3 regions of the Staphylococcus pasteuri genome follow, and region 2 is predicted to be linked to each of the others. Evidence: riboswitches for the same ligand, from Rfam matches in the RefSeq annotation. Region 2 holds a riboswitch; each other region holds the start of a gene.
What was found. A riboswitch is a leader RNA that binds a small molecule or an ion and turns the genes downstream of it on or off. The one in region 2 is predicted to bind S-adenosylmethionine.
Positions count from the first base shown of each region.

Region 1: another riboswitch for S-adenosylmethionine. It lies ahead of metK (methionine adenosyltransferase); the one in region 2 lies ahead of Q4528_RS11925 (Na+/H+ antiporter NhaC family protein).
Region 3: another riboswitch for S-adenosylmethionine. It lies ahead of metX (homoserine O-acetyltransferase MetX); the one in region 2 lies ahead of Q4528_RS11925 (Na+/H+ antiporter NhaC family protein).

Region 1 covers NZ_JAUOQO010000009.1:36,437-44,230, reverse strand. The annotation lists gene Q4528_RS10505 (transaldolase) at 1-628, opposite strand, end outside; gene Q4528_RS10500 (hypothetical protein) at 894-1,199, shown strand; gene crcB (fluoride efflux transporter CrcB) at 1,295-1,657, shown strand; gene Q4528_RS10490 (fluoride efflux transporter FluC) at 1,654-2,010, shown strand; gene Q4528_RS10485 (aldo/keto reductase) at 2,074-2,910, opposite strand; gene Q4528_RS10480 (nuclease-related domain-containing protein) at 3,030-3,938, opposite strand; gene metK (methionine adenosyltransferase) at 4,060-5,259, opposite strand; SAM riboswitch class I at 5,373-5,488, opposite strand; gene pckA (phosphoenolpyruvate carboxykinase (ATP)) at 5,642-7,234, shown strand; gene Q4528_RS10465 (alpha/beta hydrolase family protein) at 7,258-7,794, opposite strand, start outside.
Region 2 covers NZ_JAUOQO010000014.1:2,912-10,705, reverse strand. The annotation lists gene hutU (urocanate hydratase) at 1-176, shown strand, start outside; gene hutI (imidazolonepropionase) at 176-1,411, shown strand; gene Q4528_RS11945 (SulP family inorganic anion transporter) at 1,548-2,729, shown strand; gene Q4528_RS11940 (amidohydrolase) at 2,722-3,843, shown strand; gene Q4528_RS11935 (SDR family oxidoreductase) at 3,993-4,874, shown strand; gene Q4528_RS11930 (hypothetical protein) at 5,134-5,706, shown strand; SAM riboswitch class I at 5,760-5,857, shown strand; gene Q4528_RS11925 (Na+/H+ antiporter NhaC family protein) at 5,939-7,231, shown strand; gene Q4528_RS11920 (SRPBCC family protein) at 7,476-7,794, shown strand, end outside.
Region 3 covers NZ_JAUOQO010000004.1:117,339-125,132, reverse strand. The annotation lists gene serS (serine--tRNA ligase) at 1-136, shown strand, start outside; gene Q4528_RS05615 (AzlC family ABC transporter permease) at 469-1,161, shown strand; gene Q4528_RS05610 (branched-chain amino acid transport AzlD family protein) at 1,158-1,487, shown strand; SAM riboswitch class I at 1,591-1,696, shown strand; gene metX (homoserine O-acetyltransferase MetX) at 1,762-2,727, shown strand; gene Q4528_RS05600 (YybS family protein) at 2,867-3,808, shown strand; gene Q4528_RS05595 (DHH family phosphoesterase) at 3,823-5,790, shown strand; gene rplI (50S ribosomal protein L9) at 5,787-6,233, shown strand; gene dnaB (replicative DNA helicase) at 6,263-7,663, shown strand.

The DNA of each region.
Region 1 (7,794 bases), on a different contig from region 2:
AATTATTGTTAACTTTTTTAACTACATCGGCTGGACAAGTAATGATGTCAGCACCAATTTCGTCTGCTTGAATAACATTAAATAATTCGCGGCAACTTGCCCATAATAATTTAACACCTTTTTTACTATGAGTTATCTCTACTGATTCTTTCATTAATGGTAATGGATCTACACCAGTATCTGCAATACGTCCTGCAAATACTGACACATATGTTGGTACTCCTTCTGTGACAGCTTCAGTAATTTCTTTAACTTGTTCAATTGTATAAACTGCAGTGACATTTAAACGTACTTGTTTTGCAGATAATTCTTTGATTAATGGAATTGTTGAAGTACCGTTAGTAGTAACAATAGGAATCTTAACAAAAACATTGTCACCATATTGTTTAAGAATTTCCGCTTCTTTAGCCATTGTCTCTAAGTCATCTGCGAACACTTCAAATGAAATAGAAGCGTCAGGAATTTCTCGAACAGCCTCTTCCGCAAATGCTTTATAATCTGTTACTCCTGCTTTGGCCATTAAACTAGGATTCGTTGTAAATCCATCAACCTGTTTATTTTTATAAGCAGCTTTCATTTCTTCGATATCTGCTCCATCCGCAAATACTTCTACATTTAGTTTTCTCACTATGTATTCCTCCTTCAATTTCAATACTAAATTTGGATTTCCAATGTATTGAATATCAAATTCATATATGATTTATCTTTGGTTTTTATTTTCGTTAACAAATCATTTATAAATAATTTATATCATGCTTTTGAAATGTAAGCGAATTATTTGCCTATATAAAAGCATTTTTGTATTTTACATTTTATTTTCTATACATTTATACTATTCTCATATCCTAAAAAGTGGTAGTATATTGTAATGATATCCATCGAGGAGGTTACGCATGTCAAAATCTAAACTCTACTTTTATATAACTTTATTATTATTAGCGATAAGCTTTTTCTTTAATACAAATAATCCATTTTTAAATAATGTGTTGGGTTCTTTCGTCAAATTAATTATTGCATGTAGTGTCATTAATGTCATTGTTCTAATCATTTCAATCATTTTTGCGGACAAATCCATTAAACATTCACGAGACAAACAAGGTTGGATTAGAATTGGTAGTAAACTATTACCATTTATCATTCTTATTGTGATTATTATTCATATTGTGTCGTCATTAAATACTTACGGATTCCTTTCTTAAAATTTATTGACGTATACTTTATTTGTTAGACCCATTTCAGATTGAAGTGGTTCTTTTATTTATTTGAGTAAATGTTTATTAAAGGAGTTATTACTTTGCAATATTTATACATTTTTGTAGGTGGTGCGTTTGGTGCTTTATTAAGATATTTATTATCATTTTTTAATCATGGTCACCAATTACCAATAGGTACATTAACAGCAAATATCATCGGTGCTTTTTTAATGGGATTTTTCACAGCACTATCGATTAAATTATTTCAATCACATCCCCTATTTAAAAAAGCTATAACAACAGGTTTCATGGGAGCTTTAACTACATTTTCTACTTTTCAATTTGAATTAGTTCAAATGTACAATCAACAAAACTGGATGTTATTAATTATTTATGCAGTGATTAGTTATATTCTTTGTATTTTATTATGTTTATTAGGTAAGAAATTAGGTGAACGTTTATGATTACTACAATTTTGTTAGTCATGTTAGGTGGAGGTATTGGAGCAATTCTACGTGCTAGTATTTCTAACTATTTCAATCAGTTTCAATCTGTGTTGCCAATAGGTACGCTTATAGTTAATATTGTAGGTTGTATATTCATTGGTACCCTATCTGGTTTATCATTACATATACAATGGATAAACCCTTTTTTAATCACAGGTATATTAGGAGGTTTAACTACATTTTCTACCCTCTCTAATGAACTCGTCGGAATGTTATCACCTAAATTCAAACCTACATTGTTTATTGTATATTCTACTATTCAATTCATAGGATCATTCTTAAGCTGTTATTTAGCTTATCACCTTATTTAAAAAATAGAAGAAGATACTTTTAAAGCCACGTCCTCTTTATGAGAAACGTGGCTTTAATTGAATTTATTGTCCGTTAAATTCTGCAGGATCAGGACCAATTCTTCTATCTTCATTTAATTGGTCAAGACGATTCATTTGATCTTCGTTAAGTTTGAAGTTTAGAATATCTAAATTTTCATCTATACGATGTGGTGTTACTGATTTAGGGATAACTACTACATCATGTTGATAATTCCAACGAATAATCACTTGTGCAGGTGATTGATCAATTTCTTTTGCAATAGCATTAACAGTGTCATCATCTAAAATTTGTGCGTTCATTAATGGTGACCATGATTCCATAACAATATTTTGAACTTCCATATATTGTCTTAATGAACTTTGTGTTAAATATGGATGAAATTCAACTTGATTGATGACAGGCTTTATTGATACTTGTGCTAGTAGTGCTTCAAAATGGTCTACATTAAAATTGCTTACACCGATATTTTTAACACGGTCTTGTTTATATAAATCTTCCATCCCTTGCCATGTATCTATCATTAGTGCTTCGTTAGTACCTGGCCAGTGCATTAAATATAAATCTAGATAATCTAAGCCTAATCTTTTTAAGCTACCTTCATACGCATCCTCTACATTAGTTCTACCAAAATCTTCTAACCATAATTTTGAAGTAATAAATAAGTCTTCTCGTTTTAGACCTGTAGTTTCTAATCCTTCTTTAATACCTTGTCCTACTTTTTCTTCATTACTGTAAACTTTTGCTGTATCAATGCTTCTATAACCATTCTCTATAGCATGTTTAACAGCCTTAGTACAATCATCATTATTTTCGACTCTAAACGTACCTAGTCCTACTCTTGGCATTTCATGACCATTATAAAATTTAATTTTATCCATGGATTTTCACTCCTTACATATAAAAATATTTATACATTATCTATACCCTTATCCGATGATTAAAATTCAATATTATAAAAAAGCTAGTAAAGTGTCATACACCCTACTAGCTAAAATAATTAGTTAAATGATTCAATTTTATCCATAATATCTTGTAAATCATCGACGTTATATTGAATACGTCCATGGAATACAAATTTATTAAAGAATTCGTTAAGTTGTTCAGGTCCAACTAATACTTTTACATTACTATTCTGAGCATAATTTGAAATCGTTACATCATCTTCATTTTTAGGATTAAAGTATAAAATAGAAGTTGGTGTGTATTTAGTATTCAATTTATTTTGTAAATCTCCAGCTAATTGTTGTATTTGCTGAATTTTATCTGAATAGTTAACAAATGATAATGATTTTTGATCATCATTTTGATCTAATACCAATGTTTGTGGCGTAGATTTATCTAAATCTAGCGTATTAAATACTTGTTTCATAGTTGGTAACTCTGAAAATTGTGCGCCACTAATACCATTATAAACATGACCTTTTAATAATTGAGAATCAATGATGTATAAACCAGTTCGTGTTAATACGAGGTGACTAATTCTTTCAATATTATTAAATTCATTAGTTGGCAAGAAAATATTTGCCATTATATGCATATCTTCTGGGCGAATACGCTTTTCATTAACAAGACGTTCACGAATACCAATTAATCTCATGTCTGTAACATATTCACTATGATTTTTAGAGAATAATTTTAATGCATCAATTTCTCTTTCTTTACTACTTACTGTAGCTTCATAATCTTCTTTTTGTTTAGTGACTGTCTTTTTGTTTTCTATACGTTCTTTTTCTAATGTTTCCTCATGAGATGCTTTTAAGTTTTGTTCTTTTTGTTGATATTCTTCTTCAGTTTGTTTCTTTATCTTTTTCTTTTTATTTAACGTGATTAAAAATAAAACAAAAAAGATAATTGCAATCACTACTGCAACGATTAATCCTATTCCAATGGGTGAAGATAAACTCATCACATCAACGCTCCTTTTAAATTATCAATACAATCAATTATAAATCATAACTATGATATTTTCGACATTTCGTTATAATTTAATTAATTATATTTTACCTATCCCAAATATTTTAATTATTTTAGGCTTGGTTTATTGAATCTTTCAAAACGTTGACTTTATCTAATTTTTCCCAAGGTAATAAAACATCAGTACGTCCGAAATGACCAAATGCAGCAGTTTGTTTATAAATAGGTTGTTTCAACTCTAACATTTTAATAATTCCTGCAGGTCTTAAGTCAAAGTTCTCTCTAACTGCTTCTACTAATTCTGTTTCACTGACTTTACCTGTACCAAATGTATCAATTGAGATTGACACAGGTTCAGCTACACCAATAGCGTATGCAAGTTGTACTTCACATTGTTCAGCTAATTCAGCTGCAACAATATTTTTAGCAACGTATCTTGCTGCGTATGCGGCAGAACGGTCTACTTTAGTTGGATCTTTACCACTGAAGCATCCTCCACCATGTCTAGCATATCCACCATAAGTGTCAACGATAATTTTACGACCTGTTAATCCTGCATCACCTTGAGGTCCACCAATTACAAATCTTCCTGTTGGATTGATATAGAATTTTGTTTGATCATCTAGTAAATTTTCTGGAACAGTAGGATAAATGACATGTTCTTTAATGTCATTTTGAATGTCTTCTAATGTTTTATCTTCAGCATGTTGTGTTGAAACAACAATTGTATCAATACGTTTTGGTTTGTCATTTTCATCATATTCAACTGTTACTTGAACTTTACCATCTGGACGTAAATAATCTAGTATTTTATCTTTACGAACATCTGATAAACGTTTAGCTAGCTGGTGTGATAAGAAAATTGGTAAAGGCATATACGTATCTGTTTCGTTAGTTGCATAACCAAACATTAAACCTTGATCTCCTGCACCTGTTGCTTCAATTTCTTCTTCAGTAATATCATCGCGATATTCTAATGCTTTATCTACACCTTGCGCAATATCTGGTGATTGTTCATCAATTGCTGTTAATACAGCCATTGTTTGTGAATCATAACCATATTTTGCACGTGTGTAACCAATTTCTTTAATTGTTTCTCTTACTACTTTAGGGATATCAACATAAGTTGTTGTTGAAATTTCACCAGAAATTAAAGCCATACCTGTAGTTACTGTTGTTTCACATGCTACACGCGCATTAGGGTCATCTTTAAGAATTTCGTCTAAAATGGCATCGGAAACTTGATCGGCTATTTTATCCGGGTGTCCTTCAGTTACTGATTCTGACGTGAATAATCGTTTATTGTTAGTCATGTTTTGCTCCTTTTAAAAATTTATTACGATAATTCTCTTTTATTTGAGCTAAATAAAAGAGCCTTCTGCTAACTAGTATCTAGATAGAGAGAAGGCTCTTATACGTCCATTCGCTCTTATCGTTCAGACAATATAGGTCTGCAAACGGTTTGGCACCTTTCTTTTCTATACAAAAAAGAGGTTGCTGGGTTTCATTGGGTCCATGTCCCTCCACCACTCAGGATAAGAGAATCCGTTAAAATTAATACTACATAATTAGCGAATTAATGTCAATTTTAGAATTAAGTTATTTTAATGAAAATTTACGGTGGATTAATTAACTTAATATGTTATACTATTGAAATGTAAAGGCTTACATTACAACTATCTGGAGGGATTAAGTATGTCGATCGATACATACTCTGAAACTATTAAAATCAAACAATTATTAGAAAAACCATCTACACAGTTTCAATTATCTACAACTCAACTTTACAATAAAATCTTAGATAATAATGAAGGTGAACTTACTGAGTTGGGCGCTATTAATGCAAGTACCGGTAAATACACTGGGCGTTCACCTAAAGATAAGTTTATCGTTACAGAACCTTCATATAGAGATAATGTTGATTGGGGAGACGTTAATCAGCCGATAGATGAAGAAACATTTTTAAAACTTTATAACAAAGTATTAAATTATTTAGGTAAGAAAGATGAACTATACGTATTTAATGGTTACGCTGGAAGTGACAAAGATTCACGCTTAAAACTAACTGTAATTAATGAATTAGCTTGGCATAATCTTTTTGCACATAATATGTTTATACGTCCTGAATCAAAAGAAGAAGCTAAATCAATCAAATCAGACTTTACCATTGTATCAGCACCTCATTTTAAAGCTGACCCAGAAGTAGATGGTACAAAAACAGAAACTTTTGTTATCGTTTCATTCAAACATAAAGTCATTTTAATTGGTGGTACTGAATATGCTGGCGAAATGAAAAAAGGTATATTCTCAGTTATGAACTATTTATTACCAATGCAAGATATTATGAGTATGCATTGCTCAGCAAATGTTGGTAATAAAGGTGACGTAGCATTATTCTTTGGTTTATCAGGTACTGGTAAAACAACATTATCAGCTGATCCTGATAGAAAATTAATTGGAGATGACGAACACGGCTGGAATAAAAATGGTGTGTTCAATATCGAAGGAGGTTGCTACGCTAAAGCAATCAACCTTTCAAAAGAAAAAGAACCACAAATTTTCGATGCAATTAAATATGGTACCATTTTAGAAAATACTGTTGTCAAAAATGATGGCACGGTTGATTTTGATGATAATAAATTCACTGAAAACACAAGAGCGGCATACCCAATTCACCATATAGATAATATTGTATTACCTTCCAAAGCAGCTCATCCTAATACAATTATCTTTTTAACAGCGGATGCTTTTGGTGTCATTCCTCCAATTTCAAAATTAACTAAAGACCAAGCAATGTATCACTTCTTAAGTGGATTCACATCTAAATTAGCTGGTACAGAACGTGGCGTTACTGAACCAGAACCATCATTCTCTACTTGCTTTGGTGCACCATTCTTACCATTACATCCTACAGTTTATGCTGATTTATTAGGTGAATTAATTGATAAGCATGAAGTTGACGTTTACCTTGTTAACACAGGATGGACAGGGGGTAAATATGGCGTTGGTAGAAGAATAAGTTTACATTATACACGTCAAATGGTTAACCAGGCTATTTCAGGTAAATTAAAAAATGCAGAATATACTAAAGATGCTTCATTTGGATTAAATATTCCAGTGGAAGTAGAAGATGTTCCTAAAACTATCTTAAATCCAATTAATGCATGGAGTGACCCTGAAAAATATAAAGCACAAGCTAATGACTTAATTCAACGTTTTGAAGAAAACTTCAAAAAATTCGGCTCTGAAGTAGAACATATTTCAGATAAAGGTGCATTTAATAAATAATGGTAAAAAGCGCGACAGAAAATTCATTCTGTTGCGCTTTCGTTATCTTTATCATTTTCAATTTGATTCATCCATTGATGAATATATTCAAGTGTTTCTTTCAAAGCAAATGGGCGTGGTACATGTCCTTCTTTCATTTGATAAAAAGTATCAAAGTTTGCTCCAATCTCATTTAAGCGTCGTTCTAAATAATAAGCTTGATGTATACCAACTTGCTTATCATTTCCACCATGAACAATAAGTATTGGCGGACTTTGTGGCGTAATATTATGTATTGCCTCTCTATCAGTATAATTTTGAGCATCTTTAATAGGATGTCCAACCATTCGTCTTAACATCCCTCTTAAATCAACACGTTCCTCATACATTAAATAAATATCAGATACCCCACCCCATATAATATAACTATTTACAGGTAAGTCTTGAAAAGTTAATAATCCTTGTAAACCACCACGTGAAAAACCAATCATATGAATAAAGGCTTGTGGATGCTTTGAATACAGTAAACGAATGAGCTCAGTGACATCATTTAAATCTCCACGATAAAATTCATCTTTGCC
Region 2 (7,794 bases):
TGGTTGTTGTAGCTGATGGTTCAGAACGTGCAGATCGTCGTTTAGGACGTGTATTAACTACAGATCCGGGTATGGGAGTAGTGAGACACGCAGATGCTGGTTATGATATCGCAATTCAAACTGCGAAAGACAAAGGCATCAAAATTCCTATGATCGATGAAACGGAGGATAAATAATGAATGATTTAATTATTCAAAATATCAAAGAACTTATTTTACCAAAATCTACTGATCGTCCATTAAAAGGTGCAGAACTTGATGAATTAGATGTTATTGAAAATGGTACAGTTGTAGTAAAAGATGGAAAGATTGTTTATTCTGGCCCTTATACAGATAAATATGAAGCAGAACAAATCATAGATGCTACTGGTAAAGTAGTATCTCCATCCTTATTTGATGCACATACGCATTTAATATTCGGTGGCTCAAGAGAACACGAAATGTCACTTAAACGTCAAGGGAAATCTTATTTAGAAATATTAGAATCTGGCGGTGGCATTCTTTCAACAGTAAAAGCTACACGTGAAATTAGCGAAGATGACTTATTCAAAAAAGCAGAACATGACTTATTAACTATGGTTCAACATGGTGTATTAGGTGTTGAAAGTAAAAGTGGTTATGGTTTAGATAAAGAAAATGAACTTAAACAATTAAGAGTATCTAATCGTTTAGCTGAGAAATATGGATTAGATATGAAACATACTTTCTTAGGACCGCATGCAGTACCTGAGGAAGCAGAATCAAATGAAGCATTCTTAAATGAAATGATTGAATTACTTCCAGAAGTTAAGGAATATGCTGATTTTGCAGATATCTTCTGTGAAACAGGTGTATTCTCAGTTGAAGAATCTAGACATTATATGCAAAAAGCTAAAGAAGCAGGATTCAAAGTGAAAATTCATGCTGATGAAATAGACCCATTAGGTGGCTTAGAATTAGCAATTGATGAAAATGCCATTTCTGCAGATCACCTTGTTGCTTCAAGCGCTGAAGGTAAAGCAAAATTAAAAAATAGTGATACAGTAGCAGTACTATTACCAGCTACAACATTTTATTTAGATAAAAATGACTATGCTGATGCAAGAGGCATGTTAGATAATAACGGTGCAATTGCTATTGCAACGGATTACAATCCAGGTAGTAGTGTAACGAATAACTTACAATTAGCTATGGCGATTGCTGCATTAAAATTAAAACTATCTCCAAATGAAGTTTGGAATGCTGTTACAGTTAATGCAGCAAAAGCGATTGATTTAGATGCAGGTACAATTAATGAAGGTGACAAAGCCAATATCGTTATTTGGAATGCACCTAACCACGAATATATTCCTTATCACTTTGGTATTAACCATGCACAAAAAGTTATCAAAGATGGTAGAGTCATTGTTGATAACGAATTTTCATTAGATTAATTCATTCATAATTTAACCATGTGGAACCGTGTCGATATGAAGACACGGTTCTTTTTATATATAAGAGAAAAAATGTACATTTATTAGAATAGTTTGACAATTGTGTTAACATGAATTTATAAGGAGTTGGCTACACATGATGTTGGTACGAACGCAATACTTAAAACAATGGCAAGGCCAATATCGACAAAACATACTTTCCGGTATTTTAATGGGGTTAGCTTTATTACCTGTAACTATAGCATTTTCTTTTATTGTTCATGTTCCACCTTCAATTGGATTAATGAGTTGTGGGTTAATGATGTGTTTAATGAGTATACTGGGAAAAAGAATTGCAATGGTTTCAGGTCCAAGTAGTGGCATATCTATTATAGGTGCACCTTTAGTTAATCAATATGGCACACATTATTTATTTTTAGCAACAATAATGATGGGTGTCCTTTTAATTATATATAGCTTTTGTCATATAGATAAATTACTTAATTATATCCCTAAAACTGTTGTCATTGGCTTTATGAATGCATTGGGGATATTACTATTAACTACTCAAATTAAATATATATTCGGTGTATCATTATCTACATATATCGTTGCGTGTTTAACCTTTATAGTGATTTATCTATCTGGAAAATGGATTCAAACCATACCTGCACCATTAGTAGCTATTATCATCATTACGTTATTAACGACAATGATTCACCCACATTTACAGTATGTTCACGATTTAGCTAATATTAAATTTAAAATGCCACAATTAACATCCCTAAATTCATCAATGACAATTTTTGATTGGTTGATTATATTTAAGTATGCATTTACGATGTCAGTGATTGCAGTCATTCAAACTAATTTAACTGCGAATATGATGGATGCAATCAGTAACACAACATCTAATAAAGATAAAGAAATAAGAGGACAAGGAATTTCTAACATTATCGTAGGTATTGTCGGTGGTTATGGTTCTAGTGGGTTAGTAGGACAATCTAAATTTAATTATAAAATGGGCGCAACAACTCGGCTATCTACATTAATGACTGGTATTTTATTAGTATTATGTATGGTGTTATTAGGGCCAATAGTTGGTTTAATTCCAATGGTAGTGCTAGCTGTTGTATTAGTAACAGTTTCTCTTAATACATTCGATAGACGTACAGTGAGTCATATTAAAGAAGCGCCGATTATGCATAGTAGTATTATGTTATTAACTATCATACTTATTCTTATGACTAATAATTTAGCTATAGGTGTAATAGTGGGCACGATTATTTATTATATTATATTTTATCTCTTTAAGAAGGGTGATGTTACAAATGACTAATTATACTGATTATGTGAATTGGAGAAGGACTTTTCACCAATTTCCGGAACTATCAGAAAAGGAATATGAAACGACACAACGACTTAAACGTATTTTAGAAGCACACGACATTACCATATTAGATTTACCATTAGATACTGGATTAGTTGCTGAAGTAGGTCAAGGCGAGCAATTAATAGCTGTCAGAACAGACATAGATGCGCTACCAATTAATGAACAAGTAGAACATGAATTTACTTCTACTAATGAAGGCGTTATGCACGCTTGTGGTCATGATATACATATGGCTAGTATTTTAGGTGTGGCAACTCAATTAAAAGCACAAGAAAATGAATTAAACGGACGTGTAAGAATTATATTTCAACCTGCTGAAGAATTAGGTTATGGTGCTCGAAAAATAGTTAAAACAGGAGCATTAGATGGAGTCAAAGCGGTCTTAGGCTTTCATAATTATCCTACAATGGATATAGGCGAATTTGCTATTAAAAAAGGAGCAATTACTTCTGCTGTCGACCGATTTGAATTTAAAATTAAAGGTAAAGGGGCACATGCTGCTAAACCTGAACAAGGAAATGATCCAACTGTAGCATTAGGACAGCTTATCAATAGTCTACAAACAATTGTAAGTAGAAATTTATCTGCGTTTGATAGCGCAGTTGTTACTATTGGAGAAATTTCATGTGGGAATACATGGAACGTTATTGCAGATCATGCATATGTACAAGGAACTGTGCGATCATTTAAACCTGAACATCGAGATTATATTGAACAAAGAATGAAAGATATAGCGAGTGGCCTAGCGAAGACATTTAATATAGAAGTAGAATGCCAATATACTAGATTGCCTGGTACTGTTATTAATGATGATCAGTTAACAGAGACCGCAATTGAAGTGGCAGAAACAGTTGGTTATAATGTTTCAATTATGGACTTGCCACTGACAATCGGAGAAGATTTCTCAGGCTACACTGAAATTTATCCTGGTGTATTTGCATTTATTGGTTCAAACAGTGAATATGATTTACATCATCCTCTATTTGATCCGGATGAACGTATATTGGAAAAGGTTCCTTCATATTTTGTAGAGTTAGTTAAAAAATTACTAAATCAATAAAATTAACACAGTTGCTATTGTATTTTAAAAAGAAATCAATAGTAACTGTGTTTTTTATTAAATTAAATTTTAGAAAAATTAAAAATGATTAGAGAGTAGATATACTTGGGTATAAACAGAACATATAGATATTAGGAGATGATTTTGAAATGTCAGCACAAGATCCAAGAAATAAATTTAAAACAACTGAATATGAAAAACAAGAACAATCACTCCCTGGTTTGCAAAGTGATTTAACACCAGAGCCAGATTGTGGTGAAACATCATATATAGGTCATGACAGATTAAAAGGATTTAAAGTGTTAGTCACAGGTGGCGACTCAGCTATTGGACGTGCAGCAGCTATAGCCTATGCTAAAGAAGGTGCAGATGTCGCAATTAATTATCTTCCAAGTGAAGAGAAAGATGCACAAGAAGTTAAACACGTCATTGAAGAAGCAGGACAACAAGCAGTGCTTATCCCTGGTGATGTTAGAAATGAACAATTTAACTATGACATGGTCGCAGAAGCCTATGAACAATTAGGTGGATTGGATAATGTAACTTTAGTGGCAGGTCATCAACAATATCATGATGACATTAAAGGATTTGATACACAATCATTCGCAGAAACATTTGAAACTAACGTATACCCAATCTTTTGGACAGTTCAAAAAGCACTTGATTATTTACAACCAGGTGCATCAATTACTACAACATCATCTGTACAAGGATACAATCCAAGCCCAATATTACACGACTATGCCGCTTCAAAAGCAGCGATTATTTCACTAACTAAAAGTTTATCTGAAGAACTTGGTCCTAAAGGTATCCGAGTTAACTGCGTCGCACCTGGTCCATTCTGGTCTCCATTACAAATTACAGGAGGCCAACCACAATCTAATATTCCTGAATTTGGTCAACAAACCCCATTAGGTAGAGCAGGTCAACCAGTTGAATTATCTGGTACTTATGTTTTACTAGCTGCAGAAGAATCTAGTTATACAACTGGACAAGTGTTTGGTGTCACAGGCGGCATTCAAATAGATTAGAAATTTTAAATGGATAATTGAAATTTAAGTCGATAAAGCTAAGATGCTTTATCGACTTTTTTATGTTTAACATATAGTTTAAATTAAATAAATTCAAAATGAATTTGGAAATTAAATGCGAATAATGTATAATTACAATACAAAATAAATAATAAAATTATGTAAAGTGCTTTAACTTTAATTACAGTAATCAGAAATAATAGGGGAAAGTGATTAGTTAGTTGTATAAATATCTTTTAAATATAAAGGAGCACACTATATGAATAAAGATCAAATCATTAGATTAATTCCTTTTATTGCATTAGTTATAGGTATAAGTTTTATTCCATTCTTCCCATCATTTAAATGGTTTTTCTTTTTAGTAGTACCAATATTCGTTATTAGCAATATATTGAAGAATTTATATTTTGTAAATCGAAATATTAAACATAACAAGATATGGATTAGTCCAATCATAGATCGATTATTAGGTTGTATTGCAGGGATTTTTTATATAGGTTTTGCTTCAGTAGCTTTATTACAAAGCGCAAACCCTTGGATTGGGTTTTTACTATTATTATTAGCATCTTCATTCATTTACTTTTTAGAAACTAAATTAAAAATCGATGAACAAACGTTAAAAAAATCTAATCATGAGTATAAAGTCATTTCTGAAAAACTTGAACGTCAACTTAAAATAGTAGCCATAATCGTTACCATTATTTCTATTATAGCTATGATAATCTCACTTTATCTAAAATGGTGGATTGTCTTTGGTATAGCCGTTGGATTACTATTATTAGTAGCAATAGGATTAATTATCTATGATAAATACTTTACGACGAAATTATAATTTATGATTGACGTTATTGGAATTATCTTGTAACGTAAAATTTAAATGCAAATCACTTATCTAGAGAAGTGGAGGGACTGGCCCTATGAAGCTTCGGCAACATATAATCATGTGCCAATTCCAGAAACCAATTGAGGTTTGAAGATAAGGGGATAGTAATTGAAGGCAAACCTCTTTTCTTAAATAATTAGAAAAGAGGTATTTTTTATTAATATAGGAAGTAGGTCTAATTATGGAAAAAACTAAGAAGGGTAATGCTTGGGCGTTATTTCCTTTATTATTATTTATGTTGTTATTTTTAGGTGTAGGTATTATTTCAGGAGATTTCACCACTATGCCTTTAAATGTAGCGATTACAATAACTGTTATCGTAGCTTTGTTAATGAATCGTAAAGAAAAATTTGCTACAAAAGTTGAAGTGTTTACTAAAGGCGCAGGACATTCAAATATTATTTTGATGATGCTTATATTTATTTTGGCAGGCGCTTTCTCAACGACTACAGAGAAAATGGGAGGCGTGAGTTCAACTGTTAATCTTGGTTTGTCACTTATTCCTGAAAACTTAATCATTGTAGGTTTATTTATCATTTGTATGTTTGTTTCTATTTCTATGGGTACTTCAGTTGGAACAGTTGCAGCGATTGCGCCTGTTGGATTTGGTTTTGCACAAGCTACTGACGTATCAGCAGCACTAGCAATGGCAACAGTAGTTGGCGGTGCGATGTTCGGAGATAACCTTTCTATGATTTCAGATACAACGATTGCAGCAGTACGTACGCAACATACAAAGATGAAAGATAAATTTAAAGTCAATTTTAGAATTGTATTACCAGGTGCGATTTTAACAATTATTATTCTATTTTTATTAACGAATGGAATTTCCATGGATCATACTAAAAGTTATGATTTCCAATTAGTTAAAGTCATTCCGTACTTACTTGTACTGATATTAGCACTAGTGGGCGTTAATGTTATTATTGTTCTGATTGGTGGGACAGTTTTATCTGGAATGATTGGCCTTATCGACGGCTCTTTCGGATGGAAAGGTTTATTGAATGCAGTATCCAAAGGTATTATCGGAATGGAAGATATTGCAATGATTGCTTTACTTATTGGTGGTTTAGTCGGTCTGATACAACATAATGGCGGGATTGATTGGTTGCTCAATTTCGTTAGAGACAGAGTAAGATCTAAACGAGGCGCGGAATTAGGTATTGCTAGTTTAGTCAGTGTTGCAGATATATCAACTGCTAATAATACGATTTCAATTATTATGTCAGGACCATTAGCCAAAAATATTGCTGATGAATATGATGTTGATCCACGTAAATCAGCAAGTATATTAGATATATTTGGAGGTTGTTTCCAAGGGTTATTACCATATAGTCCACAAGTTATTTCTGCTGCTGGTGTAGCAGGCATTTCACCATTTTTACTAGTACCTTATAGTATTTATCCGATTATGTTAGGTATTTGTGGATTAATAGCAATCATCTTTGGTTATCCGAAATTAAAAAAAAGATAGCGTAAATGTTGACTAATGAATCATATTTTAATATAAATCTGAGACTAAACTAAGTCTCGGATTTTTAAATGATTGATATGAAAATAATGTTATCTTTAGTTTCTATATAGAGATGTTTAAATAATAGAGTTTAATGGTAAATTAGATTAAATGTATCAAAGATTAAGCATTTTTAAGGATAAATGTTTGGAAGTTTGAGTAAATACGTTAGAATAGAAATAAGAGTGAAAGTAGGTGACATATAGTGGCAAAGTATAATGTGGAAAATGAATATGTAGAAATTGATATTGAACGTTTATTTAAATATTCACCTGAAACTATTTATGAAGCTTGGACAAAAGAAGATATTTTAAAACAATGGTTTATGACGTCTAAACGTACTAATAAATCATTTGAAGCTGACGTTCAAGAAGGCGGTAAGTACCGCATTGTAGATAGTAGAAATGGTAAGCAAAATATTATTGAAGGTACTTATGAAGAATTAGTGATGGATGAATTTGTCAAAATGACTATTGGTATGCCTGGATTAAGTAACGAAGAAGATATTATTGAAGTTGAATTCT
Region 3 (7,794 bases), on a different contig from region 2:
TAGTGGTTTAGCTGTAGGTCGTACATTCGCAGCAATCGTTGAGAACTACCAAAATGAAGATGGTACTGTAACAATCCCTGAAGCCTTAGTACCATTCATGGGTGGTAAAACTCACATTCAAAAGCCAACTAAATAATAAGATTGTTTGCGAATAAATAGTAAACATGCGTGGTAATGAAGAGCCATCATTGCCACGTATTTTTTTATGCCATTTTATATATGAAGCAGGGTAGGGGAGCATTAAATTTAAAAAAATATCTGTAATTATATGCGGGTAAGTCTAAATATTTATTGAAAATTCTGTCATATATTAAACGTTGTAATGACAACGGTTTTAAACGGAAGTTTGTCTAACGTCACACATACAGTAGTCTAAAAATATTGCCGTTTTGTGAATTGTATATTAGACTTGAATTTATTATTTACGATCTTATAAATAGAATGAAAAAGGGGGCGACACATACATATATGACACATCTCACATTTAGACAAGGCGTGAAAGAATGTATTCCAACTTTATTTGGATATGCAGGCGTAGGTATTTCGTTTGGAATTGTTGCCGCATCTCAAAAGTTTAGTTTGTTAGAAATTATTTTACTTTGTTTAATTATTTATGCAGGTGCTGCTCAATTTATTATTTGTGCTTTAGTAATTGCAGGTACACCTATAACTGCGATAGTATTAACAACATTTATTGTGAATTCACGCATGTTTCTATTGAGTATGACTTTAGCGCCCAATTATAAATCTTATAGTTTATGGAATAGAGTTGGTTTAGGGTCACTCGTAACCGATGAAACATTTGGTGTTGCCATCACGCCGTATTTAAAGGGAGAATCAATTAATGATCGATGGTTACATGGATTAAATATTACTGCATATTTATTTTGGACATTTTCATGTGTGGTTGGGGCGCTCTTTGGAAAATATATTTCAAACCCAGAAATGTTAGGATTAGACTTTGCTATTACTGCTATGTTCGTCTTCTTAGGTATCGCTCAATTTGAATCGGTTAAGAAATCTAAAATTAATATTTATCTTGTTTTAATTTTATTCGTTATTGTGATGATGCTAGCGTTAAGCTTTGTTATGCCATCATATGTAGCGATTATTATTTCAGCAGTGGTCGCTTCTGCACTTGGGGTGGTGATGGATAGATGATGACAGATACGCATATGTTAGTTGTAATCATATTATGTGGTGTAGTTACACTATTGGTTAGAATTATTCCATTTATGATGATTTCACGAGTTAGTTTGCCAGATGTTGTGATACGATGGCTTTCATTTATTCCTATTACACTTTTTACAGCACTCGTTTTAGACGGCATCATTCAACAACATGAGGGTAGTGTAGGATACACTTTAAATATTCCATTCATTATTGCTCTTATACCTACAGTACTTTTAGCAATTTTAACGAGAAGTCTAACTTGGACTATTTTAGGTGGTATTGTCTTTATAGCGATTTTAAGATATTTTATTTAACATTTTCTTCGTATCATATTGAATTTCAAATTCGAGTTAGTTAAACTTTAAGTAATTAGAATATTTTGATAATTATCGTTTTTCTTAAAAACTTAATCATAAAACCTTATTCAGAGAAGTTGAGGGACTTGGCCCGTAGACGCTTCAGCAACCGGCTACAAATATTAAGAGTACGGTGCTAAAACCAACGATTACTCGAATGATAAGTACTGAACCGCTTCTTACTTTTCAAAGAGTAAGAAGCTTTTTTATTTAAAGGAGGATGGATTGATATATGTCGAATTATATTGTTGATACATTACATTTAGGCGAATTCACGACTGAGTCAGGAGAAACAATACAAGATTTGAAACTAAGATATGAACATGTAGGTTATCCTGGACAACCATTAGCACTAATCTGTCATGCGCTAACTGGTAATCATTTAACATATGGTACTAATGACAATCCAGGTTGGTGGCGTGAAATTATTGATGGTGGATATATGCCAATTAATGATTATCAATTTTTAACATTTAACGTCATTGGCAGTCCGTTTGGTTCAAGTTCAAAATTTAACGATAAGCACTTTCCTAATCATTTAACATTAAGAGATATAGTTCGTGCCCTTGAAAAAGGGATAGCAGCATTAGGATTTAATAAAATTGATATATTGATTGGTGGAAGCTTAGGTGGTATGCAAGCGTTAGAATTTCTTTATAATCAACGTTTTCCAGTGAATAAAGCGGTCATACTAGCCGCTACTGAAAAAACGTCATCATATAGTCGAGCATTTAATGAAATTGCAAGACAAGCCATTCATATCGGAGGCAAGGAAGGTTTAAGTATTGCTCGTCAATTAGGATTCTTAACTTATCGTTCTTCGAAAAGTTATGATCAGCGATTCACTCCAGAAGAAGTTGTCAATTACCAACAACATCAAGGAGATAAATTCAAAGAATCATTTGATTTATCATGCTATTTAACACTGCTAGATGTCTTAGATAGTCATAATATTGATAGAGGTAGAGATGATGTTGATGAAGTGTTCAAATCACTAGATACTAAAGTCTTAACAATGGGATTTATTGATGATTTATTATACCCTGACGACCAAGTGTTAGCTGCCGGGCAACGATTTAAATATCATCGTCACATTTTCGTACCAGATAATGTTGGACATGATGGCTTTTTACTAAACTTTGAAACTTGGGCACCTAATCTATATTACTTTTTAAATTTAAAACAAATAAGACGTTAGTTAACTAACTTGAAGTAGTAATTAGAATAAATATTTTTAATAGGAAGCATGCGAGAAATCACCCTTCGTAAATGACTATAGTACTTTATTGTTTATTTTTTTCAAAGAGGTTAAAATAGTAGTTATAGTCAAAAAAAGTATGGGAGTGGCGTGTGTGTTTTCAAAAATACAACCTAAAGCAACTATTATAGGGACTTTAGTATTAGCAATAGTAGCTTTAGTAACACATGTATTACCTATTCTCGGCTTAATTTTATGTTTATTTGCAACAATCCCAGGTGTCGTGTTATGGAATAAATCTATTCAATCATTTGGAATTAGTGCTTTAGTAACAGTTATAATTACAACCTTATTAGGTAATACATTCGTCTTAAGTATCATGGTTCTAGTGATTTTAACAAGTTTAATCATTGGACAATTACTTAAGGAAAGAGCAACAAAAGAAAGAATTTTATATGTAACAACGGTATCTCTAAGCTTAATGACATTGATAGGATTCATGTTATTACAAGTATTTGAAAAAATACCAAGAGCAACCGCATTAGTTAACCCTGTTAAAGAAACCGTACATAACGTTTTATTAACAAGTGGAGCAAATGCTGATTATAGACAGATGCTTGAAGAAAGCATCCGCAAAATGACGGTCCAACTCCCAAGTTATCTCATTATTATCGTTTTCCTTATCGTTTTAATTAATCTGATTATAACATTTCCAATCCTACGTAAATTCAAAGTAGCGACGCCTATATTCAAGCCATTATTTGCTTGGCAAATGAATCGTACGCTATTAACAATCTATATTATTGATTTAATTTGCGTGATGTTTGCGACTCAACCAAATACTTTCCAGAGTATCGTTTTGAACTTTGAAGTTGTGTTATCATTAGTGATGTACATTCAAGGGATGAGCGTCATTCATTTCTTCGGGAAAGCGAAACGATTACCGAATGTAGTAACAGTTATATTAATGATTTTAGGAACATTATTAACACCTATGACACACATTGTAGGATTAATTGGTGTCATTGATTTATGTATTAATTTAAAACAACTAATGAATAACAATAATAATAAAAAGTGATGAGAGGTGGAAAAATGAACCGTCAATCCACTAAAAAAGCTTTGCTCATACCTTTTATTGTAATGGCATTAACAGCCATTGCCTTAGTCGTCGTTTGGTTTATATTTAACCAAATTATCGCAGGTATAGCGGCAGGAGTACTACTAGTGATGTTGATTGCTAGTGGATTCTTGTTGAGACAAGCTTTTATGAAAATGGACAATTACGTGGATGATTTAAGTGGCCATATTACAACGAGTAGTAATAAGGCAATTAAACACTTGCCAATCGGGATGATTGTATTAGATGAAAATGACCATATTGAATGGGTTAACCAATTTATGTCTGAACATCTAACAACAAACGTGATTTCAGAATCGGTTAATGAAGTATTTCCCAATATTTTAAAGCAATTAGAGAAAGTTCAAGAAATTGAAATTGAACACGAAAATTATCATTTCAGAGTACGTTATTCTGATAATGAACATTGTTTATACTTCTTTAATATTACAGAAGAGGTACAAACAAATCAGTTATATGAAGATTCTAAACCAATTATCATGACATTATTCTTAGATAACTACGATGAAATCACACAAAATATGAACGATACACAACGTTCTGAAATTAACTCTATGGTTACACGAGTAATCAGCAGATGGACTTCAGAATATGGTATCTTCTTTAAACGTTATAATTCAGATCAATTCGTAGCATATTTAAACCAAAAGATTTTAGCAGAAATTGAAAACTCAAATTTCAATATTCTAAGTCAATTACGTGAAAAAAGTGTCGGCTACCGCGCCCAGCTTACATTAAGTATAGGTGTTGGTGAAGGTACTGAAAATCTTATTGACCTTGGTGAATTATCACAATCAGGCTTAGACTTAGCATTAGGCCGTGGTGGTGACCAAGTTGCTATTAAAAATATGAACGGTAACGTACGTTTCTATGGTGGTAAAACTGACCCAATGGAAAAACGTACACGTGTAAGAGCGCGAGTTATTTCACATGCATTAAAAGATATCTTAACTGAAGGCGATAAAGTTATCGTTATGGGACATAAACGACCAGACTTAGACGCTATAGGCGCAGCAATCGGTGTATCTAGATTTGCATTAATGAATAACTTAGAATCATATGTTGTGTTAAATGAATCAGATATCGACCCAACATTGCGTCGTGTTATGGATGAAATTGACAAGAAACCAGAACTTAAAGAACGTTTCATTACGTCAGATGATGCATGGGACATGATGACTTCGAAAACAACAGTCGTTGTCGTTGATACACATAAACCAGAAATGGTTTTAGATGAAAATGTATTAAACAAAGCTAACCGTAAAGTAGTCATTGATCACCATAGACGAGGCGAAAGCTTTATTTCTAATCCTTTATTGGTATATATGGAACCTTACGCAAGTTCAACAGCAGAACTTGTAACAGAGTTATTAGAATATCAACCAACAGAACAACGCTTAACAAGACTTGAATCAACAGTAATGTATGCTGGTATTATTGTCGATACACGTAACTTTACATTACGTACAGGTTCAAGAACGTTTGATGCGGCAAGCTATTTACGTGCTCATGGTGCAGATACAATCTTAACGCAACACTTCTTAAAAGATGATGTCGATACGTACATTAATCGTTCTGAATTAATTAGAACAGTAGAAGTACAAGATAATGGCGTTGCAATTGCCCATGGATCTGACGATAAGATTTATCATCCTGTTACAGTTGCACAAGCAGCCGATGAGTTGTTAAGTTTAGAAGGTATAGAAGCTTCTTATGTAGTCGCGAAACGTGAAGATAATTTAGTTGGTATATCTGCCCGTTCATTAGGTGCTGTTAACGTTCAGTTAACTATGGAAGCCTTAGGTGGCGGTGGACACTTAACTAACGCAGCGACTCAATTAAAAGGTGTCTCAGTTGAAGAGGCTATCGCACAATTACAACAAGCTATAACAGAACAAATGAGTAGGAGTGAAAACGCATGAAAGTAATTTTTACACAAGATGTTAAAGGTAAAGGTAAAAAAGGCGAAGTTAAAGATGTACCAGTAGGTTATGCAAATAATTTCTTATTAAAAAATAATTACGCTGTAGAAGCGACTCCTGGTAACTTAAAACAATTAGAACAACAAAATAAACGTGCTGAAGCAGATAGACAACAAGAGATTGAAGATGCTAAAGCATTAAAAGAAAAATTAGCAAATATCGAAGTTGAAGTATCTGCTAAAACTGGTGAAGGCGGCAAATTATTTGGTTCAGTAAGTACGAAACAAATTGCTCAAGCACTTAAAGATCAACATGATATTAAACTTGATAAACGTAAAATGGATTTACCACAAGGTATCCACACATTAGGTTATACAAACGTACCTGTTAAATTAGATAAAGAAGTTGAAGGTACAATTCGTGTGCATACAGTAGAACAATAAGATGGATTGAAATAGAGGTGTGATCAATAATGGATAATATGTACGAGCAAAATCAAATGCCACATAGCAACGAAGCCGAACAATCTGTCTTAGGTGCCATTATTATTGATCCAGAATTGATTAATACAACTCAGGAAGTGTTACTTCCTGAGTCATTTTATAGAGGCGCCCATCAACACATTTTCCGTGCGATGATGCACTTAAATGAAGATAACAAAGAAATTGATGTTGTGACGTTGATGGATCAACTTACAACTGAAGGAAGTTTAAGTGAAGCGGGTGGTCCGCAATATCTTGCAGAATTATCTACAAACGTACCTACTACAAGAAACGTTCAGTATTATACGGATATCGTATTCAAACACGCGCTTAAACGTAAGTTAATTCAAACTGCAGATAGTATTGCTAATGATGGATATAATGATGAATTAGAATTAGATACTATTTTAAGTGATGCGGAACGACGTATTTTAGAATTGTCATCCACACGTGAGAGTGATGGCTTTCAAGATATTAGAGACGTATTAGGTAAAGTGTATGAAACTGCGGAAGAACTCGATCAAAATAGTGGTCAAACACCAGGTATACCAACAGGCTACCGTGATTTAGACCAAATGACAGCAGGATTTAACCGAAATGATTTGATTATATTAGCGGCACGTCCATCTGTAGGTAAGACTGCCTTCGCGCTTAATATTGCACAAAAGGTAGCGACACATGAAGATTTATATACTGTTGGAATCTTCTCACTAGAGATGGGTGCAGACCAATTAGCTACACGTATGATTTGTAGTTCAGGTAATGTCGACTCTAACCGTTTGAGAACTGGTACTATGACGGAAGAAGACTGGAACAGATTTACTATTGCAGTCGGTAAGTTATCCCGAACTAAAATATTTATCGATGATACGCCGGGTATTCGAATCAATGATATACGTTCTAAATGCCGTCGACTTAAACAAGAACACGGTTTAGATATGATTGTGATTGACTATCTTCAATTAATACAAGGTAGTGGTTCAAGATTCTCAGACAACCGTCAACAAGAAGTATCTGAAATCTCACGTACGCTTAAAGCTATTGCCCGTGAATTAGAATGTCCAGTTATCGCATTGAGTCAGTTATCACGTGGTGTGGAACAACGACAAGATAAACGACCAATGATGAGTGATATTCGTGAATCAGGTTCTATCGAGCAAGATGCTGATATCGTCGCTTTCTTATACCGTGATGATTATTATAATCGTGGTGAAGATGAGGATGATGACGATGATTCAAGCTTTGAACCACAAACTAATGATGATAATGGTGAAATTGAAATCATCATCGCTAAACAACGTAACGGCCCAACCGGTACCGTTAAACTACACTTCATGAAACAATATAATAAATTTACTGATATTGATTATGCTCATGCAGAAATGGGATAAAAATATTACAAATAAATTTACGTACGATAAAATTAATTTTAGTTTTATTGTACGGTTTTTATTTTGTCTTTTAGCTTGATATTATGAATAATTTTGTATATTGATTTTTAGTTAATTACTCTAGAATACTT